4 regions of the Mesobacillus sp. genome follow, and region 4 is predicted to be linked to each of the others. Evidence: riboswitches for the same ligand, from Rfam matches in the RefSeq annotation. Region 4 holds a riboswitch; each other region holds the start of a gene.
What was found. A riboswitch is a leader RNA that binds a small molecule or an ion and turns the genes downstream of it on or off. The one in region 4 is predicted to bind cyclic di-GMP.
Positions count from the first base shown of each region.

Region 1: linked by a shared signal. The riboswitch ahead of AC3EBE_RS05625 (DUF5667 domain-containing protein) and the one ahead of AC3EBE_RS03805 (FxLYD domain-containing protein) in region 4 are both predicted to bind cyclic di-GMP.
Region 2: linked by a shared signal. The riboswitch ahead of AC3EBE_RS05570 (hypothetical protein) and the one ahead of AC3EBE_RS03805 (FxLYD domain-containing protein) in region 4 are both predicted to bind cyclic di-GMP.
Region 3: linked by a shared signal. The riboswitch ahead of AC3EBE_RS23900 (anti-repressor SinI family protein) and the one ahead of AC3EBE_RS03805 (FxLYD domain-containing protein) in region 4 are both predicted to bind cyclic di-GMP.

Region 1 is NZ_JBYNSB010000015.1:3,465-11,764, forward strand. It holds gene AC3EBE_RS05615 (alpha/beta hydrolase family protein) at 1-38, opposite strand, end outside; gene AC3EBE_RS05620 (pirin family protein) at 260-1,105, shown strand; cyclic di-GMP riboswitch class I at 1,168-1,253, shown strand; gene AC3EBE_RS05625 (DUF5667 domain-containing protein) at 1,347-2,660, shown strand; gene AC3EBE_RS05630 (FbpB family small basic protein) at 2,979-3,107, shown strand; gene AC3EBE_RS05635 (sporulation protein) at 3,132-3,527, shown strand; gene AC3EBE_RS05640 (protein kinase family protein) at 3,643-4,257, shown strand; gene AC3EBE_RS05645 (SPL family radical SAM protein) at 4,457-5,296, shown strand; gene AC3EBE_RS05650 (STAS domain-containing protein) at 5,435-6,283, shown strand; gene AC3EBE_RS05655 (P-loop NTPase family protein) at 6,450-6,971, shown strand; gene AC3EBE_RS05660 (GNAT family N-acetyltransferase) at 6,974-7,423, shown strand; partial or broken gene AC3EBE_RS05665 (nitroreductase family protein) at 8,199-8,300, opposite strand, start outside.
Region 2 is NZ_JBYNSB010000014.1:10,239-18,538, reverse strand. It holds gene AC3EBE_RS05585 (lactonase family protein) at 1-981, opposite strand, end outside; gene nadE (NAD(+) synthase) at 1,663-2,484, shown strand; gene AC3EBE_RS05575 (hypothetical protein) at 2,526-2,870, opposite strand; cyclic di-GMP riboswitch class I at 3,112-3,196, shown strand; gene AC3EBE_RS05570 (hypothetical protein) at 3,537-3,761, shown strand; gene AC3EBE_RS05565 (acetyl-CoA C-acetyltransferase) at 3,814-5,004, opposite strand; gene AC3EBE_RS05560 (GntP family permease) at 5,098-6,540, opposite strand; gene AC3EBE_RS05555 (acyl CoA:acetate/3-ketoacid CoA transferase) at 6,580-8,172, opposite strand; gene AC3EBE_RS05550 (beta-ketoacyl-ACP reductase) at 8,212-8,300, opposite strand, start outside.
Region 3 is NZ_JBYNSB010000063.1:470-7,279, forward strand. It holds gene AC3EBE_RS23875 (nitrous oxide reductase accessory protein NosL) at 1-333, opposite strand, end outside; gene AC3EBE_RS23880 (carbohydrate kinase) at 597-1,694, shown strand; gene AC3EBE_RS23885 (pseudouridine-5'-phosphate glycosidase) at 1,707-2,615, shown strand; gene AC3EBE_RS23890 (helix-turn-helix domain-containing protein) at 2,835-3,185, opposite strand; gene AC3EBE_RS23895 (hypothetical protein) at 3,401-3,589, shown strand; cyclic di-GMP riboswitch class I at 3,837-3,922, shown strand; gene AC3EBE_RS23900 (anti-repressor SinI family protein) at 3,951-4,085, shown strand; gene AC3EBE_RS23905 (helix-turn-helix domain-containing protein) at 4,499-4,819, opposite strand; gene treR (trehalose operon repressor) at 5,107-5,832, shown strand; gene AC3EBE_RS23915 (late competence development ComFB family protein) at 5,883-6,158, opposite strand; gene AC3EBE_RS23920 (type 1 glutamine amidotransferase domain-containing protein) at 6,354-6,810, shown strand, end outside.
Region 4 is NZ_JBYNSB010000012.1:242,785-251,084, reverse strand. It holds gene AC3EBE_RS03825 (MDR family MFS transporter) at 1-547, opposite strand, end outside; gene AC3EBE_RS03820 (ABC transporter substrate-binding protein) at 645-2,285, shown strand; gene AC3EBE_RS03815 (GNAT family N-acetyltransferase) at 2,418-2,954, shown strand; gene AC3EBE_RS03810 (GNAT family N-acetyltransferase) at 3,040-3,534, opposite strand; cyclic di-GMP riboswitch class I at 3,723-3,805, shown strand; gene AC3EBE_RS03805 (FxLYD domain-containing protein) at 3,892-5,061, shown strand; gene AC3EBE_RS03800 (S1C family serine protease) at 5,076-6,203, shown strand; gene AC3EBE_RS03795 (Ig domain protein group 2 domain protein) at 6,396-8,039, shown strand; gene AC3EBE_RS03790 (hypothetical protein) at 8,287-8,300, shown strand, end outside.

The sequences.
Region 1 (8,300 bases), on a different contig from region 4:
TTAAATATTATTTCTTCTATTATTATCGGTTCACTCATTATGTATTTTTTCAAGTATGAGGAACATGTTGTATGAGCTAATTATAAAGGAAGGAGGATGATGCTAAAATAGAAAAAGAGCTAGAAACTGAATTGAGGAACGCTTTTTACAAAAGAATGCGTAAAGAAAATGATGCAGAGCGCTTAGCTTACTATAAGTAAGCTGATGTTGTATATTGGATATAGTTAACTAAATAATGAATGTACTGGAGGAATAGAAGATGTTCCAAAGAGAAATCAAGGATCATTGGACTGTACAATATGAGGAAAAAGATTTACCGCATGTCCAGGCAGGACTGGTTTTAAATCCGCAGAGGTGGAGGGAGCTTGATCCTTTTATCCTGATGGCGGAGGACTGGTTCAAGCGCGGCACATTCTCTGACCATCCGCATCGCGGTTTCCAGACGATCACTTATGTGATAGATGGCAGGCTTGAACACATCGATAATCATGGCGGGCACAGTATCCTTGAGTCAGGGGACATCCAATATATGAATGCCGGATCAGGTGCGAGGCATGCAGAAGAGGCGGTTGACCAGGATATCGCCCATACGCTGCAGCTTTGGCTTAATCTGCCTAAAAGCTTAAAGAATACGACAACATCCTATCAGGATGTATACTCTGAAACAGCGCCGATTGTTCAGTTTGATGGCGGTTTCCTGAAGGTTTACTCAGGTGAAACGGCCGGAGTAACTGGTCCGCTGGAGCCATTGTTGCCGTTCACCCTTTCCGAAATCATCCTATCAGAGGGGGCGGAATTCTCATACGAACTTCCGGAAGGACATAATGCATTCATCTACGTCCTGTCCGGTGATTTGAATACAGGGAAAAGCGGCACAAACTTGAAAAAATCCTCAGCTGCAACTCTTTCGTATAATGATGGCGGGGAAGGCTTAAGCGAATTGCAGCTAAAAGCAAATAGCCGCTCCAGGGTTCTCGTTTATTCAGGAAAACCGATCAAGGAAGAAGTAGTGGCGTACGGCCCGTTCGTAATGAATTCAATGGAAGAAATCCGACAGGCTTACCGTGATTATCATGAAGGAAAATTTGGCGAGGAAGCGAAGTAAATATTTGAAAAATTTCTATTTATTTTTTCCTGTCGAAAAAGTAAGATATAAGTAGAATTAAAATCCGATAATGGCAAAACCAGGGAAACCTGGCGACGCAAAACTACAGGGGCTAATGTCTTTCGGACTATGCCAGCCAGTTGCCGAAGATTCACATAGCGTACGGTGTGTGCTGTTCTTCGGACAGCACTTTTTTATTTTTTATCGATTTTAGTTCAAACTTTATAACGGGGGAATTAGAATGAAGAAGCTTTTGACAACAGCAGTTTTGACAGGGGTGCTTGCCTTTGGTTCGGGTGTATCAGCCGATGAGGTAATCGAAACGGCAGATCCGGGCGTTACACCAGATGAATTCTTTTTTACTTTCGATCAATTATTTGAGGAGCTAAAGCTGTTAGTGACCTTCGATGATGAAAAGGAGGCCCAGCTGCTGCTTGAGTTTGCGAGTGAGAGACTTGCGGAAGCAACAGCTATGTCTACTGAAGAGAAAGATGAATTTGTGCAAGCAGCTTTAGAGGATTATTTAGCTGCTCTTGAGGAAGCTCAGGAAAAAGTGACTGAAGTGATTGTCGAGGAAGAAACCGATTCAGAGGGCGCGGATGAACTCACTGAACAGTTAGAAGACGTTGCTGAAGTAGAGGACGAGCTTGCAGAGGATGCAGAAGGCGAACTGGAGGAAGAGCTGGAAGAAGCTGTCGAAGAGGCAAAGGTTGTTGCGAATGTAGTGAAGGGGCTTGATCAGGAAAAGGTGGCTGAGCTTCGTGAACAAGGGCTTGGATATGGTCAAATTGCCCAGATTTTCTGGCTGGCTGAAACAGCCGATATTACCGTAGATGAAGTTGCTGCTATTTTTACAGAAGAAAAGCTTGGATTTGGACAAGCTGTTAAACAGCTTGGTGTCGAGAAAAAAGGATTGGCCTTAGGCAAGAAGAAGGGCTCTGATGAGGAAGAAGCAGATGATGCCGCCTCTGAAGATGACTCATTGGAGTCTGGAGATGTTGAAGCAGGCGATGGAGATAGTGCTGATGCTGAGGATAATGGAACTGGGGCTGGCCAGACAGAAGACGGGGCAGTGACAGAAGGAGAAGCAGATGATACTGCTTCAGCTGAAACAACAACTTCAACTTTACTGGCGAATGCAGCAACAACTGTTAAGAGCAGTGATAAAAAGACCGCAGCACAGCCTGCGACTGTAAGAGCGGATGAGAAAAAGACTGCGGCTGCTAAGAAAGCTGACGAGCAAAAACAGGCTGCTGCTAAGAACGCTGAAGAACAAAAGCAGCAAGCCGCGAAGCAAGCGGAGGAAAAGAAAAAAGAAGAAGCTAGAAAAGCAGAAGAGAAAAAGAAGGAAGAAGCAAAAAAAGCCGAAGATAAGCAGCGTGAAGAAAACAAGAAGGCTGAAGAGCAGAAACAAAAAGAGGAGTCTGAAAAGGCTAAAGGAAAGAAGGATCAGGGTTCTAACGGAGATGAAGCGGGCCCTAAGGAAGATGAAAGCAGCAAGGTAGACAAGGGCGGCAATGAAGGCTCCGGAAAAGGCAATGGCAACGGCAAGTAGGGCAGCCTGAATATTGCCAACCTTTGGTCAGATACTCAAAAAGCGTTTGATTTGACGGATATTTCTGTGTCATGTATGATATAATTATAAACTTGAATAGTTCTCCTAAAGGGGAGTAGCTTTTACAACAGAGTCGTCATTACGGAGATTTCTCCCGGCTTTGTTGGCAACGACAGTTGTTAGCAAGACCTTTACCATATTTGGTGAAGGTCTTTATTTGTTTTTAAACCTTCACCGCTTCCGGTGAAGGTTTTTTTATTACGATAAAAGCATTTTTGAAATAAGCAACATAAATTTTATTAATGGAGTGTGGTTCGAATGAAGAAAAAACAGCTGCGTTTTGAGGAACTTGTCAAGAAGAACCGGGAAGAATTATTAATGGATCAGCGTCTGCTCGAAAAGATCGAGAAGCGTCTTGATGATCGATACTCAGGCGGAAAGAAGTAATTTAATCTAGATGGAGGATCAGGAATGTTATTAAGAAAGTATATGTCGCTTATGGGCGTCGGGTCAGCACAAATTGACCTTGTTTTGGAGAAGGATGTACTGAGGCCGGGAGAAGCAGTGAATGGGCAATTTCTAATAAAAGGCGGAACAATCGACCAGCACTTAAAACAGATAGACTGCGCCCTGGTCATGGTGGATGAGAAAACAGGAGCAGAGAAGGAAATCGATAACATAGCAATTAAGATACAGACAAAGATCGAATCAGATGAAAACGACAAAGTTCCGTTTTCCTTCAAGCTCCCAGAAGACGTACCAGTATCCAGCAAAGCCATCTCCTACCACTTCAAGACAAAGCTAACCTTCGAACAAGGCGTAGAAAGCTGGGACGAAGACATGATCAAAGTAATAAAAGACAAATAGCTTCATCACATTAACGCGCCGGGGGTCAGACCCCCACTGAGTTAATGCGGTGAAGCGCTGGGGGTCTGACCCCCGGTGCTGTAAAGCGGTGAATGGTTAGAGAGGAGGGGTGAGGGTGAGTTTGTATGGTGAGTTGGCGCGGAGTGTGGTATATCGTCATAAGGGGTCGAGGGTGAATCTTGAGGGCATGGATGATCGGCTGGAGCTGATTGGGGAAGGAAGAAGTGCGTTTGCGTTTCGGATAGCCGGGACTGAGCTTGTCCTGAAGGTATTCTTCCCGTCATTTGAGCACATAGCTGCTGAGGAAGCGGCAATATATCAAGAGTTAAAGGGAAATCCGTTCTTCCCGTCATTGCACGAATCAGGCAGCAATTATCTCGTGATTGATTATATTCATGGTACAACGCTGTTCAATTGCCTGGTTAATGGAATCCCCATTGCCGGCCGGCATATAAAAAAGGTTGATGCCGCCCTTCAGCTTGCGAGGGAAAAAGGATTGAATCCCTCGGACATTCATTTAAGGAATATCATCATCACTCCGGAAGGAAACGTCCGTCTTATTGACGTCGCACGCTTCCGCCAGACCAAGAAATGCTCACAGTGGGATGACCTGAAGCGCGCATTCTACAAGTTTTACCGGCACAAGCGCTTCCCAAAGAAATTGCCGGAAACAATGATGAACTTGATTGCCTACTTTTATAAAAAAGGACTGCTTCCAAACTTGAACTAATGATTTAAGCTCAGTTTTAAGCAGTCCTAGACCAATTTTTTGCCTGTCATTGAATAGCAAAAATCTGGACAACCTCATATTTCATCCTAATAAAAGGTTTGTTACAAAAGTTACCAACACAACCCCGTACCTGAAATCCACGTTTTCCAAAACCAGCCTATATAATAATAAAAGTGATTAACAATAAGGTGGTGATTCCGTGAAGCTGAACATCAATGATATTCTATCGAAAAGTATCCTGACCCCGGGGAGGGGGTTGCTGAGTGAGTATTCCCATTCCCTAAACCCGTATGCAGGCTGTGCGTTTGGCTGCAGCTATTGTTATGTAAGGCAGCTTCCGGTTTCACTTTTTCGCGAGGAAGAATGGGGAACCTGGGTAGATATCAAGGCGAATGCAGCTGAATTATTGCGTAAGGAATTGGTCAAGGCCAAGAAGAAAGGGCCGGTTACGATTTTTATGTCGTCGGCAACAGATCCTTACCAGCCAATAGAAGCGAAAACCATGCTGACAAGAAGCCTTCTGGAGGTCATGCTTGAAGTCCAGCCTGACTTTCTGTTCGTCCAGACCCGTTCACCGCTTGTAAAAAGAGATCTCGACTTATTTAAACAGTTCGGCAATAAAATCAGGATATCGATGACGATTGAAACAGATAAAGAAGAAATCAGAAAAGCCTTTGCTCCATCAGCTCCACCGATACCTGCAAGGATGAAGGCGTTAAAGGAAATCACCGCTGCTGGTGTATTGACACAGGCGACGATTTCGCCGTTATTGCCCTGCTCGAGGGAATTTCCTGAAAAGCTAAAAGGAGTGGCCAGCAGGATTACCATCGATGATTTTTGGATGGGTGATGGAAGCGGAGGAAAACGGACCAGGAAGCTGGGAGTATATAAGATCTATGAACAGCTCGGCATGGAAAAATGGTACAATCCATCTGCTTATAAAGTCATTCTAAAAATGATGAAAGAGGAATTGGGAGTAACAGAAGTGTTGGTGTCCCAAAGCGGTTTCAGCCCTGGCGCCGGAGGTATTTTTAATTAAGGCATATTCCAGCCCAAGGGTAAAAACTTGTCCTGCTTCTTCCACCTGCGTTATGATGGATGATAACAGTGTATAAATGAATCTGACGGTTAAATGATAAATTATAATTTCTTTTTGGAACATTTGGAGGAAGATTGAATGAACAATGAATTGAAGTTATTAGGTGAAGCAATTGTTAATAGGAAGCATGAAATAGCAAAAGCGGTCCATGATGACCGATATTCTGCGGTACAGCTTACGGAAGCACAAAAACATGACCTGAAAAAAATTGAAGGCCAGATTCTTGAGATTCGCGCCAACTTCATCAGTCTTTTCGGCCATGCCCTGATTGAGCATGAAGACAGGCAAAAAGGCCTTGATAGCATCACACAATGGGGAAAAGACACAGGAGAATACATTTATAAGCTAGGTGCATCCCTTGACGAAGCGCTTAAAGATACTAGCTATTATCGCGCCCATATCTGGAATGCGATTAAAGAAGAAGCGAAGGATATGACTGCTGGAACAGTCTTTGCTGTATTGGAAGTCATTGACCCGCTCATGGACCATGCAATCTACAGCTTCAGCTTAACATTCGTGGAATCTCACCAAAAGAGCCTTGAGAATGCGAAAACGGCTCTTCTTGAGCTATCTGTGCCTGTCGTTCCATTATTGCCGGGCGTTGGCGTGCTTCCGCTAGTTGGTAATGTGGATACAGAAAGAGCTCAGCTTTTGATGGAAGAAACTCTTGAGCAAGCAGTTAAGCTTAAGCTTACTCATCTGATTTTTGACGTGTCAGGTGTAATGATCGTTGATACGATGGTAGCGGACCAGCTGTTCAAAGTAATCAGCGCATTATCACTGGTCGGTGTGAAAACAATCATGACAGGAATCCGTCCAGAGGTTGCCCACACAATGGTAACCCTTGGCTTGAACCTTGAAGGTATCACGGTAAAATCGAACCTTCACCAGGCATTTAAGGAAATCCAGACTTTAAAAGAAGTGTAAATAACTTTCAAAAAGCTGCATACGTGCAGCTTTTTTTATTTCCCGTAGAAAGTCAACCCACTTCCCAAAAAAGCAATACATAGTCAAGTTCTGTAGAAAAAAAGAGGAAATTCAATCTCTAAAGCGAATAAGTATCCATCTGAAATTCAAATGGTGGTTGCAATGCATGAGCAAAAAAAATCCTGCTAAAATTCACATAATTGGCTCTGTTGGCAGTGGAAAAACGACTCTGGGGAAGAGGCTTTCTGCAAAGTTAAGTATCGCGCATTATGAGCTCGATAACGTAGTATGGCAAAGGCTGGATACTGGGGAGGTCCGCAGAAAGGCTGAAGAAAGAGATGCGTATCTGCGCAGTATAATCGGCAGAGATGCCTGGATCATTGAAGGCGTCCACTATGAATGGGTTCATGCCAGTTTTAAAAATGCTGATATCATCATCCTGCTGGATCCGCCGTATGCTGTAAGGACAGTCAGGATCATCAAAAGGTTCATTCTGCAAAAGCTTGGATTTGAACAGTCCAATTACAAGCCAACCTTCGCGATGTTCAGGAAAATGTTTGCCTGGAACCGCTATTATGAAGAAAAAAGCAAACCGGAGATATCGGAAATCCTGAAGGGGTACGAACAGAAGGTAGTCATCATAGAAAAAAGCAGCGACCTTAGACAAATCTATGATTGGGAGGCCTGATTATGGCACTGATAATACGAAATGCAGAGGAACGGGATGTTCCTCTGCTTTATGATTTGATGCTTGACTATATAGTCAATTTTTATCAAAAACCAAAGCCAAAGGAAACGGATCTAAAAAACCTGATTCAGCATCTTTTGGACCATCCTGAAGCAGGACTGCAATTTGTCGCTGAAAAAGACGGAAAACTAGTTGGTTTCGCTACATTATATTTCACATTCAGCACGCTGCAGGTAAAACGGGCAGCCATCCTCAACGATTTGTTCGTGACAACGGAGGCCAGGGGACATAAGGCGGGTGAGCGGCTATTCGAAGCCTGCCTGGCATATATCAGGGAAAATAATTATGCCTATATGACCTGGGAAACAGCGAGAGACAATCTGGTTGCCCAGGGACTGTACAACAAAATGGGCGGTCAGCTTTCTGAATGGCTTGTGTACGAAATCGAATAGAGTACTGTTGGACTGCATCGGGCGGCTGGCTCGTACATGCCCTTTGCCAAAATTCTATTTGAATTGTCTTAAGCCAGGGTCTCAGAACAATTCGAAAACCATTTACCCGTTTGAATTGTCTTGAGCGGGGGTCTCAGAACAATTCGAAAACCATTTACCCGTTTGAATTGTCTTGAGCCGGGGTCTCAGAAAACAATTTGAAAGCCATTAACCCGTTTGAATTGTCTTGAGCCGGGGTCTCAGAACAATTCAGAGGCCCTTTATCTGTTTGAATTGTCTTGAGTCGAGGTCTTAGAACAATTCGGAAGCCATTTATCTGTTTGAATTGTCTTGAGCCGGGGTCTTAGAACAATTCGGAAGCCCTTTATCTGTTTGAATTGTCTTGAGCCGGGGTCTTAGAACAATTCAGAGGCCCTTTATCTGTTTGAATTGTCTTGAGCCGGGGTCTTAGAACAATTCGGAAGCCATTTATCCATTTGAATTGTCTTGAGCCGGGGTCTCAGAACAATTCGGAAGCCATTTATCAGTTTGAATTGTCTTGAGCCGGGGTCTCAGAACAATTCGGAAGCCATTTATCCATTTGAATTGTCTTGAGCCGGGGTCTCAGAACAATTCGAAGGCCATTAATCCGTTTGAATTGTCTTGAGCGATTGTCCGGCGGATTGCATAATGATCAAGATACATAGTGCCGTCATTTTTAAATCAACCGATAAGAAATCTCATCAAAAAAACTGCACCAGATTTTCTTCTGGTGCAGTCATTTTGATGTATGGGTCTATATAAACTCAACAATGTCCTCAATTGGGAGGCGGGTTGTTGGATGTCCGGGTGCAGCTGCTTTTCCAAGCGCAATCAGTACGATTGGCATATAGCGGTC
Region 2 (8,300 bases), on a different contig from region 4:
CTCCTGATCACGAGAATAAAGAACGATATTGCTTGAGTTCTGGTTGGAGGCAATCAAGTATTTTTCAGTTGGGTCCAAAACAAAGTCTCTTGGCCAGTTGCCTTCTGTTGATGTGCGCTCTACCAATGAAAGCTCAAAGCTATCTGGATTTACTTCGAATACAGCAATACTATCGTGTCCGCGGTTGGCTGCATAGACAAATCTTCCATCTGATGAGATGTGGATCGCGCTTCCCTGGTTGTTTTCAGTGAAGTCATCTGGAAGCGTCGAGATTGCCTGCAGCTGCTGGAAGCTGCCATCTTCAGGATTATATTTCAACGTCAATACTTCAGAGCTGAACTCTGTCATCAAATAAGCGTACTTCCCATTTGGATGGAAGGTAAGGTGCCTTGGGCCGCTGCCAGGCTTGACCTTCAAAATGCTTTTTTCAACCAGCTTCCCATTGTCCAATGCGTACGTAATCAGCTGGTCAATCCCAAGATCAATGACAGCCACGTATTTTCCCTCAGGGGTAAAACCGGAATAGTGCGTATGTGCTTTTTCCTGTCTTTCGTCCGGTCCTGAACCTTCGTGGAAAATGCTTGAAAGCACAGCTTCTATTTCACCGCTTCCAGGATTTAAGCGATAGGAATCAGCAGAACCTTTATGGTAGTTTGCTGACAGGAGCAGGCTGTTATCGTTGTTCACGCTCACATGACAGGGAGATGCGCCTTCTGTTAACTGTCTGTTGATCAATGCAAGCTCGCCAGACTGACCAATTTTATAGCCAGCTACGCCGCCTGAATTTCCTTCCTTTGCAACAGCAAACAGATATTGATTATCCTCGCTGATTGTCAGATAAGTCGGGTTTTCCAGCTCGGCCGCCGCCCTGACATCTGTGATTTTTCCGCTGACAGCATCCAGGGTAAAAGAATAAATTCCCTTGCTGTCACCTTTAGTATATGTGCCAATATAGCCATTGAACTTTTCATGAGTTGCCATTCGAAAGCCTCCAGTATTGTTGTTTAAGCTTTATTTTGGTCTGATATTTATTCCCTATATAGTCTAGCAAAAATTCAGCTGCGAATAAAATGTTGTGGATGGTCGTGGCGCGAGCTGTTGATTTTCTTGCTGAAGGGTAAAAGAAGTTTTAATAGGTGATAAGAGCCATCCAGGCATAGCAAGCCAGCGGTAGATGGTCCTAATAAGAGCGATAAGAGCCGTCCGGTGAGAGCAAGCCAGAGGTAGATGGTCCTAATAAGCGTGATGAGAACCATTCGGGCATATAAAGACAGCCTTAGATGGTCCTAATAAGCGTGATAAGAGCCGTCCAGGCATAGCAAGCCAGAGATAGATGGTCCTAATAAGCGCGATAAGAGCCATTCGAGTATAACAAGACAGTGGAAGATGGTCCTAATAAGCGTGATGAGAACCATTCGGGCATATAAAGACAGCCTTAGATGGTCCTATTAAGCCCGATAAGAGCCATCCAGGCATAGCGGGCCTGCAGTATTTAATCCTAATGCTAGCAACAAAAAATCTTATCTGCCAGACGTTTATTTTTTCAATAAAACGGTATAGTTATGAATGGGCAGTTAATTTCTCAGGCAATTTCTAGACATTGAACGGTATAAGAGATATGCTCTTTTATAATAACTTTTTCAGTGATTAAGGAGGTATATGATGAGTATACAGAAACAGATTATCGAGGCATTGAATGTGCAGCCGGAGATTAATCCTCAGGAGGAAATCGAGAAGCGGATTGGCTTTTTGAAGGATTATTTGAAGGCTTCAAAGGCGAAAGGTTTTGTACTTGGGATCAGCGGAGGCCAGGATTCAACGCTTGCTGGAAAGCTTGCGCAAATCGCGGCTGAAGAGCTTCGCTCAGAGGGAGTCGACGCGAAGTTCGTTGCGGTCCGCCTGCCGTATAAGGTGCAAAAGGATGAAGAGGATGCGCAGCGTGCACTTGATTTCATCAAGCCTGACAAGACAGTCACCTTCAATATCCAGCCTGCGGTTGATACGTTCAATACCCAATTTGAAGAAGCGATCGGGGAACAGCTGACTGATTTTAACAAAGGAAATGTCAAGGCTCGTATGAGGATGATTACTCAATATGCGATTGCTGGCCAGGAAGGATTGCTGGTGATTGGAACGGATCATGCCGCGGAAGCTGTCACAGGCTTCTTCACTAAGTATGGAGATGGCGGGGCCGACTTGCTGCCTCTTACTGGATTGAACAAAAGGCAGGGGCGTGAGCTTCTTAAAGCACTGAATGCAGAGGCAAGATTGTACCTGAAGGAGCCTACAGCCGATCTTCTGGACAATAAGCCATTGCAGGCTGACGAAACCGAGCTTGGCGTGAGCTATGAAGCAATCGATGACTACCTGGAAGGAAAGCAGATTTCCGAACAGGATGCTGCCAAAATCGAAACACGATATATGGTATCTGAACATAAGAGGCATGTTCCGGCTTCAATGTTCGACTCCTGGTGGAAAAAATAATGAAAGAAGCCTGGCTCCACAGCCAGGCTTTCTTAATGAAACTATTCCATTTCTGTCATTGCGAAATTTCTTTGGTCTTCCTTTTCCGTGACTTTGTCGATTTTATCGGTGAACATTTGGAAGACTCGCTTCTTCTCTTCCAGTTCCTTGATATATTCCTTAAGGTCATTGAACTTTTGTTCAAACGGTTCATGGTACAGTTCGCGGATTTTTCGGTTCAGATCCGGATTCACCGTTGACTGCACGACCTGCTTGGTAATGTTGTGCTTATATGTATAGACCTTCAGTTCATTCTTTACTTCTTCATACTCTGCATCAATCTCGTTCAAAATTCCTTCGATTTCCGCTTTCCATTTATCCAGCGACATCTTAACATGCTGTTCCATAAGGATCCTCCTGCCATTCGCCTAAAAATCAAGCTTCTTCCCTCTATTTTACCAACCAAATTTTACATAGGTGTTGCGTCACTATTACATTGTGGAAACAATCGAATTTTAACTCCGTGTTCGTTCTTCCCTTGTAAATGTAAATTATTGCGCATTTGGAAATAGGTAAAAAGTTTCAATTTTGTAGACAATTGGCGAAATTTGTTGAAATGATGGTTCGATAGTTTTATATTTTAATTAGAACAGAAAAAGGCAAACTTATCGAAAGGTAGGGACGCAAAGCCACGAGTCTAAGGTGTTTTCGCTATGATCGTCGGGTTGCCAAAAAGGATCGGATGTTATTGAAGATGGGTAAATGGTGGGAGGAGTATGCCATTGCCGAAAATCCGCCATCTTTTTGGAGGATTTTTTTATTTCCTCCTGAATCGGAGACATTAAGTAGGGGAAATCTTATCATTTGTCGGCAGCTTAGCTGAATAGTCAGAATAATGATATAAATCTATGAAAAAATCAATTTTGACGTTTGCGCGGCTTGAGAGAGGTTAAATAATACTTAAGAATCTTGACAGGATAATAAAAATAATTCTTTTGGCAGATTTGTTCCATATAAACATCATGATTTTACATCAGGAAAACTAGTATAAATATAGAAAGGTGGAGGAAGGCTTGACTGTTTTGTTTGGAACTGTAGAGTATTTTGAACGGGAAATCGAGTTTCATTTAGCAGAGGTTGAAAAAAGAGAGAGGCTGCTTGAGGAGATCAATCAAATCCAGGTGAAGCTGGAGGAAGAGCTCCTTAATGATTTCATCTGCGATGAGAAGCTCAGGATGGAATGCCTGCAGAATCTTTCAAATGCCTGCAGTAAGTTAACGGAAGATTATGTGGTGTGAATATCCTATAAAAATATGAAAGCCTGTGGATCGGAACCACAGGCTTTTACTATTATTCTTTTACATTTTCAATGATGGTAGCAACACCCATGCCGCCGCCGATACAGAGGGTAGCCAGACCATATTGCTGGTCTCTCTTTTTCAGCTCATGGATCAAGGTAACGAGGATTCTTGCTCCGCTTGCTCCAATCGGATGGCCCAGTGCGATCGCTCCGCCGTTAACATTGACATTTTCTTCGTTCATGCCCAGCTCTTTCATCACGGACAGTGCCTGTGCCGCAAATGCTTCGTTTGCTTCTACCAAGTCAATGTCCGTGAGCTCCATTCCTGCTTTTTCAAGAGCCTTCTTGACTGCGTTCACAGGGCCAATTCCCATGATGGAAGGATCCACCCCTGCAGAACCATTAGCCCTGATAGTGACAAGCGGTGTCACCCCAAGCTCCTTTGCCTTCTTGCCGCTCATTACAACGACTGCTGCCGCGCCGTCATTGATGCCAGACGCGTTTGCTGCTGTTACTGTGCCATCCTTTTTAAAGGCTGGTCTCAGTTTGCCAACCTTTTCAAGTGTGCTGCCGAACTTTGGATGTTCGTCCTGATCAACGATGAGTGGATCACCCTTGCGCTGTCTTACCTCGACAGGAACGATTTCATCCTTGAAGCGACCGGAAGTAATCGCAGCTTCTGCTTTGTTCTGGCTTTTCACCGCGAAGGAATCCTGTTCATCACGCGAGATTTCGTATTTATCAGCCAGGTTTTCAGCTGTGATGCCCATATGGTAATCATTGAAGGCACAAACCAGGCCATCACCAAGCAATGTGTCTACTAATTTTTGGTCTCCCATTTTAAACCCTTCACGAGCTCCTTTTAAGACGAAAGGTGCCTGGCTCATGTTTTCCATTCCGCCAGCGACAACGATATCGGCTTCACCGGAAGCAATCGCCTGATAGGCAAGGTGGACCGCTTTTAAGCCTGATCCGCACAGCTTGTTGATGGTCATCGATGGGCAGGTTTCAGGAAGTCCAGCTCTCATTGCAGCCTGGCGAGCAGGATTCTGGCCAAGACCTGCCTGAAGCACATTGCCCATGATTACTTCATCGACTGCTTCTGCACTGACATTTGCTTTTTCGAGGGCGGCCTTGATCGCGGTTGCACCCAAATCGACTGCAGAAACGCCTGAAAATGCTCCGCCAAAGGCTCCGGTTGCTGTTCTGACAGCACTTGCAATTACAATTGTATTTTCCATTTTTCTTGCCCCTTTCGAACTTTAAAAGTAAAGGGGGAAAGCTCCCCCTGTTTCTTTAATCATAATTAATAAGGTAAAAATTGTCACTTAGTATTATACAAGACCTGTAAGCTTGTAGATTGCAATAATGAAGAAAACGGCCAGCGTTTTAATCACTGTGATTGTAAAGATGTCTTTATAGGATTGTTTGTGCGTAAGTCCTGTTACTGCAAGCAGGGTGATGACCGCTCCGTTGTGCGGAAGAGTATCCATTCCGCCCGATGCCATCGAGATGACGCGGTGCATGACCTCTGGCGAAATATTGAATTCTGTGATGGCCTTCATATAAGTATCAGCCATAGCGCTTAGCGCAATTCCCATCCCGCCTGATGCAGAGCCAGTTACCCCTGCAAGAGTTGTGGTTGTAACGGCACCATTGATCAATGGATCAGAGAATGCAGTTGAGATGCCTTTACTTACAATCGAAAACCCTGGAAGGGAAGAGATGACTCCTCCGAAACCATACTCAGCACCTGTGTTCATTGAAGCGAGAAGGGCGCCGCCGATTGCTGTATTGACCCCAACTTTAAAACCGCCGGTAACCTTTTTCCAATCGTACAGAAGAGTAGCGAAAATCCCAAGGATCAGTGCCAGTTCAACAGACCAGATCCCTACGACTCCAGCCATCTGGACTGTTCCGTAAGCTTCAAGACCAATTTTGGAAAAATCAAAACCGTTTGGGTACCATTTTGGCAAATTCACAGTAAAAAACTTATTAGCAACACCAACAAGGATTAAAGGTACGAAAGCCAATGCAGCTTTTAAAGTGCTTGATTGAGCTGTCATATCAATGTTGGCTGCACCCTCTTCGAGAAGGTCGGCCTCTGCAGCAGCAGCTGTTTCAGCATTGTCAAAGCCGTAAAAGCCTTCGCCGCGCTTCGCCGCTCTTTTTCTCATCGTCTCAAGGTACAGCATTCCTAAAGTGAAGACGAGAATAGCTCCGAGAATACCAAGGATTGGCGCTGCATAAATGTCCGTTCCAAAGAAGCCGGCAGGAATTACGTTCTGGATTTGCGGTGTTCCAGGCAGTGCATCCATCGTGAAGGTGAAGGCACCTAGCGCGATCGTACCAGGAATAAGCCTTTTTGGAATGTTCGCTTCTCTGAATAAGTTTTTAGCAAATGGATAAATGGCAAATACAACAACGAACAAGCTGACGCCGCTATACGTTAAAATCGCACCCATCAAGACGATGGCAAGGATGGCGCGGGTGCCGCCAACCAATTTGATGATTGTTTTTGCAATCGATTCAGCGATGCCCGACATTTCGACGACCTTGCCGAAGATTGCGCCCAGCAGGAATACCGGGAAGTAACTCTTGATGAATCCAACCATTTTCTCCATGAAGATATTGCTGAAGAAAGGAAGCACGTGGCTTGGATCTGTCAGCAGGACCGCAAGCAATGCAGCGATCGGCGCAAACAGGATAACCGAATAGCCTCTGTAAGCCGTGAACATCAGCAAGCCAAGTGCTAAAAGAATGATAAATAGCTCCATACGGGTAACCCCTCTCGAATGAAAAAATATAATTATTGATTAGACTGCCCTGTGAAAGCTTGCTGGCTTAGCATCTTCCTTCAGTCCCATTGGGCCATCCATGAAAATCCTTCTGTCCATAAGCTTCAAGTCCTTGGCAATCAGCGGCCTGAAATCCATCTGGGCGAGGATATCCCTTTCAAGGTTGACACCAGGTGCGATTTCAGTGAGCGTCAGTCCTTCCGGTAAAAGTTCAAACACAGCCCGTTCGGTAATATAAATGACCTTTTTCTTGTTTTCACGGGCTACATCGCCACTGAAGGTGATCTGTTCAACTGCCTCGATGAATTTCTTTGCTTTTCCTTCCTGGAGGACTTCAAGCACTCCATCCTCTGCCTTTACCCTTAAGCCACCGGCAGTGAAGGTGCCGCAGAAGGCGATTTGGCGGGCATTTTGGGTGATATTGATGAAGCCGCCGCAGCCGGCAATTTTCGGGCCGAACTTGGAAACATTGATATTGCCTTTCGCGTCACACTGAGCGAGGCCAAGGAATGCTGCATCAATGCCGCCGCCATCATAAAAATCGAACATATATGGCTGGTCAATGATCGCCTCGGGACCGACTGAGCATCCGAAATCCAGCCCGCTTGCTGGTGTACCGCCAATCGCACCAGGCTCAACAGTAGGAGTGAATTGATCATTCATCCCTTCCTCCTGAAGCACCTTGGCGATGATTTCCGGCACGCCGATTCCATAGTTCAATACTTCTATATCTTCGGAGAGCAGCATGGCGGCACGGCGCGCGATTACCTTGCGCTCATTCAGCGGGTAGGTTTTATCCGACTGCTTGTGCACAACATCGCCGCGGAAAAAGTCCTCATTCAGCTGGCTTCCAAACGTTTGCATATGATTTGCCGCGTTTTCTGCCACGACAACATAGTCTACAAAGATGCCGGGAATTGCGACCAGCTTCGGATCAATCGAACCGTTTTTAACAATCTTCTCAACCTGGACAATGACCTTGCCGCCGCTATTGCGCGCATTCATGGCAATGGACAGGATTTCAAGTGTAAGCGGTTCCTTCGCAAAGCTGATATTGCCGCTTTCATCTGCCTCAGACCCTTTTAAAATAGCAAAATCGATTTTTTGCGTTTTATATGCCAGATATGAGCTGCCGTCAAAGCTGATTTTTTCGACAATCTCATCCTTTGTCACTTCATTCAGCTTGCCGCCATCCAAATCAGGGTCAACAAATGTGCCAAGTCCAACATGGGTAATCGTCCTTGGTTTGCCTGCCGCACCGTCCCTGAACATTTGGGATATCACACCCTGAGGGAGGTTATAGGCCTCCAGTTTATTATTGACAACCAGCGGCTGGAATTTAGGGGCAAGGCCCATATGTCCGCCGATGATTCTTTTCACAAGACCTTCATGAGCGTAATGGTTCATGCCGCGTTCAGCTCCATCACCGATGCCTGCTGCATAAAATAATGTCAGGTTTTTTGGTGAGCTGCTTTCAAGGTAACGATTCTCTACTTCCAGATGGATCTCTTCGGCAACACCGGTACCGATAAATCCTCCAAGGCCTACAACGGAATTGTCGGTGATCAGTTGTGCTGCTTCTTTGGACGTTATGAATTTTACTGAAGACATTGTAAACACCTCTTTGTGAATTTTTCTATTTGGTGTGGTTTAAAGTCTTAATCCGCCAGTTACTTCAAGTACATGTCCATTCACATAGCTGGATTCGTCACTAGCCAGGAACAGGACTGCATTCGCGA
Region 3 (6,810 bases), on a different contig from region 4:
TTTTTCCTCGTATTTTATTTCATCTTTCCTTTGGGAGTTCAGAAGGCAGCCTGAGTCATCAAAGAATACATACTCACCGTCTGCTGTTTTTGCCTGGGCGGTGAACACGCCCATTTGGTCGGACTCCGTGTATACCTTCATATTGCAGAAAGCACATACATCCTCTTTACCTGGCTCATGAGGACCTTCACCATGATCGTGCTTCTCCTCTGTCACAGAGGCTGTTCCGGCTTCAGTTTCTGTTTGTTTCTCCTTGTCAGCGGCGGAATCGCCGCATGCAGAAAGAGCCAAAATGAATAAGGATGCTATGAATACAGTAAAATATTTTTTCATAAAAATAACCTCCTTTAGTTACGGAATAATCGTAACAGGGAGTTGTGATTAAAATGAGAAAAATCCGTGGGAAAAGCGTGAGATTGCCCGATTTTATATGACTTTTTTGTGACATTATGACACAAGCAAGCCACAAAGCTTCAAGCGGGTTGGAAGTAGGAAAAAGGAAAAAGTAAACGAATATTAATAATGTTGTGCCTATTCAGATAAAGGTTTATGATTCTTATATAGACTAGTATTTGGAAATTAGAGGGGTGCACGAAATGAATGAGAGAGAGGCACTTATTTTTAAACTAGTAAAAGAGGATCCGTTCATCTCACAAATAGATCTGGCGATGAAATCGAAACTATCTCGTTCTGAGGTAGCGAGCTATATATCGGCATTAATCAAACAAGGAAAGATTCTTGGCAGAGCCTATGTATTGCCGGAGAAAAGGCAGGTGCTTTGTGTAGGAGGAGCGAATATCGACCGGAAAATCTGGTCGAAAAGCAGGCTGGAGCTTGGCACGTCCAATCCAGCGGAAAGCTCCAAATCATGTGGAGGCGTAGCGAGGAATATTGCTGAGAATCTGGGAAGGCTGGGCAGCGATGTCAGTGTGCTGACAGTAGTAGGGGACGACCATGAGGGGCATTGGCTGCTGGAATACACGAAGGCATTCGCCGATACGACTCCTTCGCAAATCATGCATGGCCAATCTACCGGAACTTATACCGCAGTGCTGGACCATGAGGGTGAAATGTCGGTTGCTCTGGCCGAAATGTCAATCTATGATGCTATTACTCCTGAATTCATCGACGGAAAATGGGCCTATTTTGCCTCATCTGATTTAATCATGCTGGATACCAATTTTCCAGCTCAGGTCCTGGAATGCATTATTACGAGGTGCCGCAGAGAAAATCTGCCATTATGCATTACGCCGGTGTCCTCCCCGAAAGCAAGAAAGCTGCCGGAAGATTTAACGGGTGTGACCTGGCTGATTGCCAATAAGGATGAGGCAGAGGCGATATCACACATCAGCATCGAGAACGAAGGCGATTTTTTCAAAGCAGCCGAAAAGATCATCCATAAAGGAGCAGAGAAAGTCGTCATCAGCCGGGGAGATAAAGGCCTCGTCTATTTTACGAAAAAAGGTGAAGCTGGCGTGCTGATTCCGCCTGCCATATCGGTGATTGACGTGACCGGTGCAGGCGATTCGCTAGTTGCCGGGATCCTCTATGCCCATTTAAACGGAATACAGACCGAGGATGCCTGCAAAATAGGGATGGCCTGCTCGATCCTGACACTTCAGACAATCGAAACGGTAAATCCAATCTTGAATAACAAGCAATTGCTGGACACATACAAACAAAACTTTAATTAAGAGGGTTAGAGAATGCTAGAAAAGTGGCTTGAATTTTCAGAGGAAGTACTCGAAGCGAAAAAAACAGGCAAACCGATCGTAGCGCTGGAATCTACCATTATCTCCCATGGAATGCCTTATCCACAAAATGTCCACACTGCGAGGGAAGTCGAGGAAATTATCCGGGCTTTGGGAGCTGTCCCAGCGACAATTGCCATCCTTGCCGGAAAAATAAAAATCGGTCTCTCAGACGAGGAGCTCGAATATCTCGGTCAAAGCAGAAATGTCGAAAAAACAAGCAGGCGGGACCTTCCCTATCTATTAGCAGCGAAGAAGGATGGCGCCACCACGGTTGCGGCAACGATGATTTGTGCAGAGCTTGCGGGAATCCAGGTATTTGTCACAGGAGGAATCGGCGGTGTGCACCGTGAAGCGGAAGTGACAATGGATATTTCAGCAGATCTGCAGGAACTGGCAAATACAAATGTTGCCGTCGTATGTGCAGGGGCAAAGTCCATTCTTGATCTTGGGCTTACCCTCGAATATCTGGAAACCCATGGGGTGCCTGTCGTTGGCTTTGGCACCGATACACTCCCTGCCTTTTATACAAGAACAAGTTTATATAAGGTGAACTTCCGGCTGGATTCAGCAGAGGAAGTCGCTGAACTGATCAGGACAAAATGGGAGCTTGGACTCAATGGAGGCGTCGTGGTCGCAAATCCAATCCCAGAGGAACAAGCCATGGAAGAAAGTCTGATGAATCATGTCATAGAAAAGGCCCTCCAAGAAGCAAAGGAAAAGAAAATTGAAGGCAAACAGGTCACACCATTCCTTCTTGCCAAGGTAAAAGAATTAACAGATGGCAAAAGCCTCGAAGCCAACATCGCCCTGATCAAAAATAACGCAAGAGTTGGAGCCGAAATTGCCTTGAGCCTTATTTGATAATGGGGAACTGGAAGGACATTTAGAGAATTTGTAAATGGGGCAGGGATATCCATACCTATAGCAGCTTTATTGGGAAGATGGGAAGGCGCATGAATGAAATCAGCAGCCATTTTCACAAAAAAAAATTAACGTCGACAAAGAGGAATTAGAATCAGCCACTAGCTGGTTCTTTTTTTGGTATAAAAAGAATTCCAACTTTATATTTTAGTATTAACACTATTTCTTCGACTTGATTGAAGAATTCCTGAATTTGATAAAATCCAGATAATAGGAAAAATCATCTTTGCTGATCCCGCTCCTAATTGCCTCTTCAATAAGCAATAGCCATTCAGAATCGAGAGAGATTTCTCCCTTTTTTAGTTGAGTTTCATTGCCCATCAAGTATTCGACTGTGGTATCGAGCGTCAACGCCAAGCGCGATAAGACCTGGACTGAAGGATTCTCCTGGATTCCTCTTTCGATATAGCTTAAATAGGATTTCGATACATTTGCTTTTTCCGACAGTTCAGTGATGGAATACTTTTTTTTGATTCGCAATCTCTTAATTTTCTCTCCCACTATCTTCATTTGGCAATTCTCCTTAAAAGACATTCGCTTATTCATTATAACGAACAAATTGTTCTTTTCAAAATGCGATATTGTAAGATAACTAGAGATAATTCTTGTAAAAGAACGATATTCGTTCTTTTTTAAGAATTTTTGACTAATTTTCGCCTTTTCCAGAAATGATTCCAATGGACTATACTCAATAAAGATAATCTGGACAACCATGGAGGTGTTGTTTGCTGTGTACAGAAAAAATTGTGATCGATGCAATCGTCCGTCCTTCAGCAGCTGTGAGCAGGGTGAATGGCTATGCCCTGTATGTGGCCATGATCTTACCAGCTATCGATTTTTTCAGGCTGGAACATTTGAAAAGAGAACGGCTTTGCCCAGCTGGATTAAAGGTGTTTACACCAGGAAAGATTTAAATAGAAAATCAGATTCAAGTTTGTGGGGGTAATGTTTAAAAAAGAGTTCAACAATTCCGGAGATAATTTGACAAAGATATCTAGATAATAACTTGAAATTTCTGAAAACTAACTGTTTTCCATACTGTTTTTGTAATTCCTTGGAAGAAAAAAGAAATAATCAATCAAATCCAGCCGACAAATACTTACAAGATAAAAAAAAAGAACCATATACAATGAGATTGGGAGTTAAAGATGAGATAAAAGGCACAGAAAAAGGCAAACTTGTTGAAAAGCGGGGACGCAAAGTCACGGATCTAAGGTGCAAAGTACTATGATGGCCGGACTGCCTGGAATACACACGTATTTTGGGGGGAAGAACTTGATTAGCGAAAAGGCAATTACCGAAGAATTGGACCAGGAATGGACGCAGCTCATAATGGAAGCAATGGAAATGGGATTGAAGATAGAAGAAATCAGGGAGTTTTTACAAAGCTTCAACGGCACAGGACTTTAAAAGTACATAGAAAAACATCATAATGAAATGAATCGGGCAGCTCTCTTTGAGGTGCTTTTTATTTTTTGATTAGATACTGTTAAAGCAAAATATTGATTTATAATACTCTGTTGCTCTTCGTTCCAGGCGCGAAGACTCCTTCGGGATGAAGCGGGACAGGTGAGACCCCGGTAGAAATGGCCCGAGAAGAAGGGGCCATTTTACCCCACAGGAGCAAAGCGACGAGGAGGCTCACCGCACGCCCCTAGAAGAATTCGCTCTTGAAAAAGCCGGCAATTGGGCTTTTTCATAATTCTTCAGAGGAAAGCGAAGCGCCTGGAACGGAAATCAACAGCATATTTTTACAGAACTATCATTTAAAGAATTTAATTGTGACCATAAATAAAATGGACAGCGATCGCCCGCTGTCCATTTTATTTATTATGAAGCTTCCATTTGTTGAATTCGAGGAACTCACGGAACTGGTCCTTGGTGATGCCGGAATCCATTGCTTCTTTCACAAGATTCACCCAGTCAGAATCCATATTCTCCTTATCAGGCTGTTCATGGATCAGATTGTCAACAGGGATATTAAGGACTGCTGCAATCTTTTCAAGGAATTGGATTGAAGGGTTCGTCTGGAGATTGCGTTCCAGTGAACTCAAATATGATTTGGCAACTCCGGCTTGTTCTGCAAGCTCGGATAATGACATTTTCTTTTCCTGTCGAAATCTTTTAACGCGTTCACCGATCACAGCTATCCACACACCTTCTCTATTTATAATTAAATAATAACAAATTTCCTCGCATAGTTCCATATTGAGAACGTTTCATAGAACAATTATAACCAAAATACCATGCAAAAGGATTGTTTTCTAAAAAAAGCTGCATGAAACATGTTGGGAAAATTACTCAAAGGATTTTTTTACCGGCATTGGCTGCTGTTCTTTCGTTTAAATTTTGCAGGAAACCCATCCGGAAATGCATTTATCAGGAAAAAAGGGTAAAATGGCAGTAATTAGTATAGGTACGGGGGAATACGATGCAAAAAAAGTACTTGCCGATATATGAGGAAATCGCGAAAAGAATCCAGGACGGCCTTTATCCGCCAAAGACCATCCTTCCATCGGAAAATGAGTTTGCCGACATGTACCAGACATCGAGAGAAACGATTCGCAAGGCGCTGAACCTGCTGGCCCAAAATGGATATATCCAAAAGATCCGCGGCAAAGGCTCTCTTGTCCTTGATTTGAAAAGGCACCAATTCCCGATCTCAGGATTGGTCAGCTTTAAGGAACTCGCGGAGAATATGGGCGGCAAAGCAGCAACCGCCGTCGAGGAGTTTGCTCTTAAGGCTGCCGATTGCGAAATTGCAAAGGAACTGCATATTGATGAAGATGATTTGGTGTGGAAGGTTACCAGAGTCCGGCAAATTGACGGGGAACGAATCATCCTGGACAAGGATTACCTGGTCGAGAAATATGTTCCTGGACTTACAAAGGAAAACTGCCAAAATTCCATATTTGAATACATCGAAAAGCAGCTCGAAAAAAAGATCAGTTTTGCCAAAAAGGAATTCACGGTGGAGGAACCGACCGAGGAAGATCAGTCCCTGCTGGATATGGAAGGCTATCAGGCGGTCGTGGTCGTGAAGAACTATATTTATTTTGAGGACGCCACCATGTTTCAATATACAGAGTCAAGGCACCGCCCTGACAAATTCCGGTTTGTCGATTTCGCGAGGCGGATGGATACAAAATCATTATAGAAATTAGTGATGAAAACTATAAAAAGAAAGCTGCCAATCGGCAGCTTTTTTTAATGCTTTGGATATTTACCTACGAGGTGAATGGCACTGATGATTCTTTTATTGATCCAGGCTCTGTTCTCCTGGGTATTAAGCTGTTCAAATACCATCTTGCGTCCATCTTCTGTGGTGACATAATGGCTCGGAAGCGTGTTCAGGCTGATGGCGATGATATCATTCCTGCACTTCTTGCAATTGCAGAAAGTCTGATAATCCGGGCTCATCATTAAAACATTGACAAGAGTCGAAACCACTTCTTCCATTACGTTGACATAATTAATATTCACAGTGTTCCTTCTCTCCCTATTGATGTCCTACTATTGATTATAGTGGATAATGTCAAATATAAAATGAAATTTTTTGCTTTTTAAAAATATAGGTCTTTGGACCTTTGTTTATTCTAAGATTTGGATAGATGTTTTAGCTTCAGCGGACAGGGAAAGTTTAATAGTGGATATAAAAGAAAAGGAGATGTTATTCCTATGGCTAAAATTGCATGCTTAATCACAGAGATGTTTGAGGATTCCGAGTACCTGGAGCCGTCAAGAGCTTTTTCAGAGGCCGGCCATGAAGTAATGACAATCGAAAAGGAATCAGGAAAGACTGTAAAAGGAAAACAAGGAAAGGCAGAAGTCAAGATCGACGAAAGCATTGATAATGTAAAACCAGAGGATTTTGACGCATTGTTCCTGCCAGGAGGGTTCTCACCGGACCAGCTCCGCGAAGATGAACGCTTCGTCCAGTTCACAAAGTCCTTCATGGATGCGAAAAAACCAGTATTCGCGATCTGCCACGGTCCGCAGCTGTTGCTGACGGCGAAAACACTTGAAGGCAGAGATGCGACAGGCTATAAATCCATCCGCGTCGATATGGAATATGCCGGCGCGAATTACAAGGACCAGGAAGTCGTCGTTTGCCAGAATCAGCTGGTCACCAGCC
Region 4 (8,300 bases):
TATACGCAATTGGCAGGCCAACTGCTGCAATCGTTAGCGCCGTGAACAACGCGAGCTGATGATGGGCATAAAATAAACCGCCGAGCGCAGCGCCGATTGCCAATGACAGATTCGTGAACCAATAATCCAGTGCGTAGATGGCTTTGCGGTTATCAGCTGTAGTTGAATCGACAATGATCGCCTGCATTGCCGGACGGCCAAGACTGCTTGTCGCCATGAAAATGATATAAGCGGCCGCGAATAGAGTGATTAGTTTTTGCTCAGGAATCAAGCTTGCTGCCATCAGCCCAAACATGAGCGCGCTGCAAGCAGATGTGATCAGCAGGATTTTTTTCCGGCGGAACCGATCAGATAGGTAGCCCCCGATAATATTCCCCAGGAATCCGACGAAGACGTTGAATCCGAGGAATAGCCCGGCCCAGATAGCGCCTTTATGGTGGGCAAAAAATAATGCCATGAACGGCATGACCGCACTTGAAATTGCGCGATTAATAAATGATGTGATCAGACGAACCTTTAGATTTTGTGGGTATTCTTTCCATTTCATATTGCCAGCCCCTTTCTATATTTGTATATTAAAGGAGACGCATGATGTTAAAAATGTCCTTTTTATATAAAAATGTCCACTTTTAAGGAGACTGGCGATGGATCATGATTTATTAACTTTATGGAACAGGGTGGAATCCGGGAATGCAAAAGTGGAGGAGCTGGCTGAAACCCTGTTCCTCAGCTCAAAGCAAACCCGAAGGAAGCTGAAGCAGTGGGAGGCTGAGGGATGGCTGAGCTTTCAATCAGGGCGGGGAAGAGGCAATGCTTCATCACTGAAATGGCTCCTCAATGTCGAACAGGAATTGGAGCTGGAGTTTTTCAAGGCGCTGGAAAAAGAACCGATTGAACACGTCAGCAAGCTGCTGGTGCTGGACTGGTCGGTGGAGACGAAGCAGAGGCTGATGACCGCCTTTCAGTCGAAGCTGGGTTTTCATCAGGAGGGGCAGGACAGCCTGATCATCCCGAGGTTTTATCGCTTCCTGACAGCCCATCCGCTTGAAGCCGCCGATGTTCATAGCGCGAATTTCGTGGCCACTCTTTATAACCGGCTTCTGACCGTTAACGCAGATAACACCCTGACACCCGAAATCGCCCATACCTGGGAATATTCGGAGACCTCTTTGCTGCTGTATTTGCGGAAGGATGTCGCGTTCCATGATGGATCGATCCTCAAAGCCGAGGACGTAGTCCATTCCCTGCAAAGGATGAAGGACGACATCCACTATAAAAAACTTTGGGAACCAGTAACGAGGATTTCAACACCAGGGCCGCTTACCGTAAAATTGGAATTCCCAGACGGATGCACATACATTCTCCAGATGCTCGGACTGCTGACGGCGAGTATTTTTAAAGAAGTGAACGGCAAACTGCTTGGCACAGGCGGCTTCTATCTTGCTGAAAACAGCGAAGAGAAATCCGTTCTATGTGCCTTCAAGCAATACTTTGGCCATCGGCCGCTCCTTGACCGGGTCGAATTCATCCAGATGCCAAAGGAATTCCAGGTCGTCTATCACGGCGGGCAGGAAACATACAAAGTAGACACATTCAAGGTGGAAAGCGATTCTGGCTTTGGGATTGTCATCATGAACCCCTATCGTGATTCAGATATTGCTAGGAAGGAAGTCAGGGATTACATCCATATGGTCATAGCCCGCCATCGCCAGGAGCTGAAGGAGCTGAATCCGAAAATCAAAGGAAATAATGAAGGCTGTTTGATAGGACACTCCACAAGCTATACCATGCCTGAGATTCCAAAGCCAGCGATTACCCGGCCGTTAAAACTAGGCTGGGTCAACTATTCCACTGACTCTGCTCATTGGTTAAAAGAAAAGCTGGAGCAGGCGGGCTTCACCGTAGAGATGGAGGAAGTCCCATTCGAAGATTCGATTTATCACCCTGAAAGACGATTGAATAATGACCTATTCATTCACGGTGAAATATTTGAACTGAACCAAAGCTTCTCCTATTACTTTTTCCTGGTCAATCGCTTTTCGCCGCTGAATTTCCTCGCTGAAAAAGACGATTTCCTGCAGGAGCAGCTAGAGGCTTATAACACCCTGCCATTTGAAAATTGGATTCAGCACCATCTGAAGATCGAGCAGTATTTGCGCGACGAATCCTTATGCATCCCGCTCTACTACACGAAAAGGCAAATCCCATTTTCCATCAATCTCATGAATGTAGAAATCAAACACTTCGGGTACGTCGACCTGACACGGCTGTGGGTAAAACAATAGGTGGTGGAACATGGGGACGGTTCTCCTGTTCCATTCTGGAACGGAAGAACCGTCCCTATGTTCCAGAAGGTGTTCTTCGTCCTTGTATCGAAATATAGAAAGGCAAGATGTTAGAGTTTGGGGGATTTGTAAATGGATTTGGAAACTACTAGATTATTGGTTCGCAAATTTGATATGGATGATTTGCAGGCTGTGTTGGAGTATACATCGGACCACAACGTTATGGAGTATATTCCAGAGGGAGTTTTTAATGAAGAAGCTGCAGCAGCCTTTCTTCAGGATAATATGGGGGAGAACGCGCAGAAATTTGCTGTTGTTTTAAAAGACGAGAATGTTTTGATCGGACACATTGCTTTTTTTAAATACTTCGGCGAACACACATATGAAATTGGCTGGGTGTTCAATCCTAAATACTATAATAAGGGCTATGCCTCTGAAGCTGCATTTGCTTTCTTGAAGTATGGTTTTGAAGAATTAAAGCTTCATAGAATCATCGCCACCTGCCAGCCGGAAAACACAGGATCCTACCGTGTCATGGAAAAGATCGGCATGCGGAGGGAAGGCTACTTTAAAAAATGCATCCCACATGGCAACGAGTGGTGGGATGAATATTATTACGCCATCCTCGAAGAAGAGTGGGCCAATCATGGGGACGGTTCTCCTGCTTGATTTTAGGGAAAACATGGGAAAACATGGGGACGGTTCTCCTGTTCCATTCTGGAACGTGAGAACCGTCCCCGTGTTCCACCTTTGTTTAAAGGAATTTCTCGTAGGAGACGGCATACTCTTGGAATCCATTGCGTTCATACAGTTTTTTGGCATGGTCATTCCAGGAGTAGGCATGCAGTTTGACTCTGTTGATTCCTTGTTCTTTCATCCACTTCATCGTTTCTTCGATTAATGTTTGTCCAAGGCCCAGGCCTCTCGCGGAATCATCGAGGAATAATTCATCGAATAGTCCCATCCTGCCTGTTCCGTTGTCGGCGGCTGCGTCTTGTTCAAAGATTCTTCCCAACGAGTAACCGGCTGGTTTTCCTGCTATCTCTGCGATCAGGATCAACGTATCTTCATTTCTATTGGTAAAAGTATCGTGTGCATTCGTTTTGATTGCAGTAATGACAGATTCGTAGTCATCGTATTTACATTCGCTGCCATGTTTTGACCGGTTGAATTGGCTTAGCTTAACGGCAAAATCAACAAATACCTCCAGATCAGAATCCACAGCTTGTCTAATTTTTGCTTCCATCATTCATTCTCCTTTTCTAGTTTGGGAACATTGGGACGGTTCTCCTGTTCCATGCTGGAACGCGGGTGGAACTTAAAGACGGTTTCATTTGCAAAAAGATAACGAACCCTAACAGGTAAAACAAAATGCGGAAAAATATACTAAAATATCTATAAGTATGGTAATCTATCTAGTGAATAAGTACCATATTATGTGAAAAAAGGCAACTCATTGAAAAATGTGGATGCAAGCTACAGGCCTAATGTCAGGGGACAATGGCGGCTGGGCTGCCAGTAAATATCCTGTAAGTAAATGGATTTTTAGGGTCGCTCACATGAGATGAGAGGCCTTTTTATTTTTTTAATATACGGAGGGATTTGAGTGTTTTGCCACCAATGTGGAGAGAAAGTCGCTAAGGAATCCAAGTTTTGTTCAAGTTGTGGTGCAGATATACAAGCATCAAAGGCTGCCCGTAAGGACGAGCCTAAGGGAAAGGAATCTAGTGTTACTGCAAGCATTCTTCCAGTGATCATCCCGATCCTGAGTGCGATTATAGTGGGTATTGGAGTAGCGGCGTATTATTTTCTTGAGACAGATGTAAATTCGGATACATTGAAGCTGAAGGAATCTGCTGAGCAAATGGCTTTTAAGGGTGATTTTAAAAAGGCCAAAGAACTGGCAGAAAGCGGCCTCGCAAAGCGTCCAGGTTATAAGGCATTGCAAGCTGATTTAGAGGTTATCGATAAAGCCCTCAAATATGAAACTGCCTTGCTGACAATAAGTGATCATATTAAAAAAACGAATTTTGATGCTGCCTCCAAAGAGCTTGCTAGCCTAAAAGAAGAGCTGAACAAAAGTGAAAGTCCGATTTTCAATAATTTTATAAAGCTTGCTAATGAAAAGCAAATCAAAATTACGGTAGGCACAATAAAGAAAGAGCTGAACGGATTAAAGACAATCGATGAATTAGGCGGAAAGCTTTCGATCTTGTCTTCAATGCCCGAAAATGAAGCGAGTGCGGTGAAAACAGAGATCTTGAATAAAATTGTCCAAATAAGCAGCCAGGATGCAGAGGGGAAATTAGCAAGCAAAAACTTTTCGCAAGCATTCTCCGATATAGACAAAGGACTTCAGTTCGCTGTGAATGACAAAAAGCTGCTTGCGTTGAAGGAAAGAGTCCAGCAAGATCAGGCTGCTTTTGAGAAAGCTGAACAGCAGAGAATTGAGAAAGCAATGGAAGCAGCTGCACAGGAAGACCTAAGGAACCAAACAGCAGCGGTTCAAGTCTTGGAGGTTACAGCACAACTAGATGAGTATGGAGATTTATATATTTCGGGTAATGTCGAAAATGTGGCAACCACTACAATCAGTTCTGTTACTGTTAACTACACGATATATGATAGCGAAGGCAATTACATTAATTCAGGATATGCATCAGTGTATCCATATTACCTGGAGCCCGGAGAGACAGGAAACTTTGAAGATATTCAATATGGAGTTTACCAGGAAGCAAATGTAGAAATCGACAACAGCACTTGGTATGTTGATTAAGGGGTGGCATAAATATGAAATGGACTATTAGTATATTATCTACTCTGCTGATTTGGGGAGGCGGCACTTACGCTTACTTTTTCATAAAAGAAGAAATCCCAAATAAGCTGCCGGCTTCGTCTGAATTAATAGTGAAGGCGGAAGAGTCCGCGCCAGAGAAGGGTGCCTCAAAAGAATTGAAAGAGATTATCCATCATACTCAAAAATTAGTTGTAAAAATAGAGTTGGAGGATGGATCTTTAGGATCCGGTTTTCTTTACAATAACCGAGGGGATATTGTGACCAATGCCCATGTGGTGGCAAATGCTAAAAATGTAAAAGTTAAGACCTCTGATTCAAGAGAGTTTGCAGGGACGGTTATAGGAGTTAGTAACGAGACAGATATTGCTGTTGTGCGTGTACCTGGACTGGAGGGAACAACGCCACTGGAAATATCCTCAGAGCAAAAGTCTGAAATCGGTGATGAAGTCCTTGCACTTGGCAGTCCGCTTGGCTTGCAAAACACAGTCACAACAGGAATCATAAGCGGTGTGGACCGGGACCTTGATATAGAACCATTCCATTATGAGGATGTTTATCAGATTTCGGCCCCTATTGCGCCTGGTAACAGCGGAGGGCCGTTAATAGACAGCAAGACTGGTAAAGTCGTTGGGATAAATTCAGCTGGCATTGATAAAGGTTCGATTGGTTTCAGCATCCCGATCATAAGTGTCCTGCCAATCGTACAGGGCTGGTCAGATGCTCCAATGACAACCATTCCTGAAGTGAACTTAGGTTCTGAGGAGTATGACTATGAAGAAGAATATTCAACAGAGGATCTCGCACGATACCTTGTCAGTTATTTTTATGAAAGCCTGAATTACGGTGATTATGTAACAGCTTACTCATTGCTGGGCAGCTCATGGCAGTCAAGCCTATCTTATGATGAATTTAGAGAAGGATATTTAAACACAAAGTCCGTTCAAATGGATGATCTGGCAGTAACAGCTTCAGGGGAGACTTATTCTGCCATTGCTGTCATATCAGCTGAAGAGCGAAAAGATGGTTCAACCGTGTATAGTAAATATAAAGTTACCTACAAAATTCAATATGAAAATGATACGCTTAAATTGATTTCCGGAAATGGTGAAAAAATAGAATAATTACTAAAGCAGGGGGGCGAGCTCCTGCTTTTTTTAGGGTGGAACATGGGGACGGTTCTCCTGTTCCATTCTGGAACGCGAGAACCGTCCCCATGTTCCAAGTTGGGAAAATTTCAAATTAAGGGAATCTTAACATTCCGTCAATATTTGTGTGTTAATTTAGTTAGGAATACACGAATAAGGAGTGAAAGCATGATTCGTCGAAGGTTCTCTGTTATTGCACTAGTGGCTTTGCTTGTTTCACCGTCTTTGTATTTTTTTACACCTTTTGTTTCTGCTGAAAATGCGCTGGATCCGGCTCCGCAGCTGCAGCCGGTCGGGACAGCGAATGGAGAAAGGATTTTGTTTGATAATACCCATGGACAAACTGCGGGAGCGGCTGATTGGGTATTGGATGGCGGATTCTCTGATTTTGCGAATGCCCTGGCGAACGAGGGGTATTATGCAAAAGAACTGCGCAAGACAACCCCGATAACGTATCAAGATTTACAAGATTACGATGTTTTCATTATTGGAGAAGCGAATATTCCGTATAAGAGTTCTGAGCAGGATGCGATGCTTCAATATGTCCAGAATGGCGGCAGTATTTTTTTCATAGGTGACCATTACAATGCTGACCGGAATAAAAATCGCTGGGATGCTTCCGAAGTATTCAATGGCTACCGCCGCGGGGCTTATTATGACCCGGCAAAAGGAATGGGAACGGAGGAAGCATCCTCTGGAGCAATGCAGGGTGTGACTGGTTCTGACTGGCTGTCCAATAACTTCGGCATCCGCTTCCGCTACAATGCAATTGGTGATGTGACAGCGAATGATATCGTGGCACCGAGCCAGGCGTTCGGCATCACAAGCGGAGTTTCCACAGTGGCCATGCATGCAGGTTCGACCTTGGCAATTACAGATCCAAACAAGGCAAAGGGGATTGTTTACCTTCCTCCGACAACAGCTGCCTGGGGCTATGCTGTCGACCAGGGTGTATATAATGGCGGTGGAAGAGCAGAAGGACCATACGTGGCTGTATCGAAGGTCGGTGCAGGAAAGGCGGCTTTTATCGGTGATTCGTCACCGGTGGAGGATGCCACTCCTAAATATCTCCGTGAAGAAACAGGCGGCAAAAAGACGACCTACGATGGTTTCAAAGAGCAGGATGACAGCACGCTGCTTGTGAATCTTGTGGATTGGCTTGCAAAGCAGGAAAGCTATACATCTTTAGCCCAGGTAAGCGGCTTGCAGCTTGACCAGAAAACAACTCTGCTGTCTATGGAAAACCCGCAAACTTCAACAGAACCTCAAGCAGAGCCTTGGGCCGCACCTGCTACAGGCTATAAATGGTACGACCCTTCAACATTCAAGTCTGGTTCCTACGGATATGATGCGGATGGTTCCGGTGGCGGCGGAACTGCCACATTGAATGAGAAGTTCGAAACCGGCACAAAGACATCCTATACATCAGGGAATGTTACCTTATCAAGCGGATCATGGTATTTTGACAATGCGCTGATCGGAAACTTGAGCACTGACAAGAAGAATGGCACCCAGTCGGCACGTGTTCGAGCGAGTGGTGCTCTTACAATGAACTTCAATGTGAGCGGGGCAAAAAGCGTGCAAATTGCACACGCCAATTTTGGCAGCGATAGCGGAGCCAGATGGCAGCTGCAAATGTCCACAAATAGCGGTTCGGCCTGGACGAATGTTGGCAGCCTGAATGCCAGCACATCCAGTTTGCAGGTAAAAACGTTCTCAGTGAACCAGACAGCATCAGTCCGCTTCCGGATTGTTGTTTCCGGTACTTCGGGACACAGACTTAACTTTGATGATATTGTGATCAGCAACTAAACAGAACCCGTGCCTCTGGCACGGGTTTTTTGGCGGAACACGGGGACGGTTCTCCTGTTCCATTCTGGAACGCGAGAACCGTCCCCATGTTCCACTGTATTCCCGCACATTTTTGCTTTGGATGAGACAAGCTCCTATACACTTCTTGTCGTGCTTGCATTGTATATAGCAAGGATGGACAAGGAGGTGAAGCTTATTGAAATGGAGTGATTTTTTTAGTTTGAAGCAAAAAGGGGGAATGGAAGGTATGGAACAAAAAAC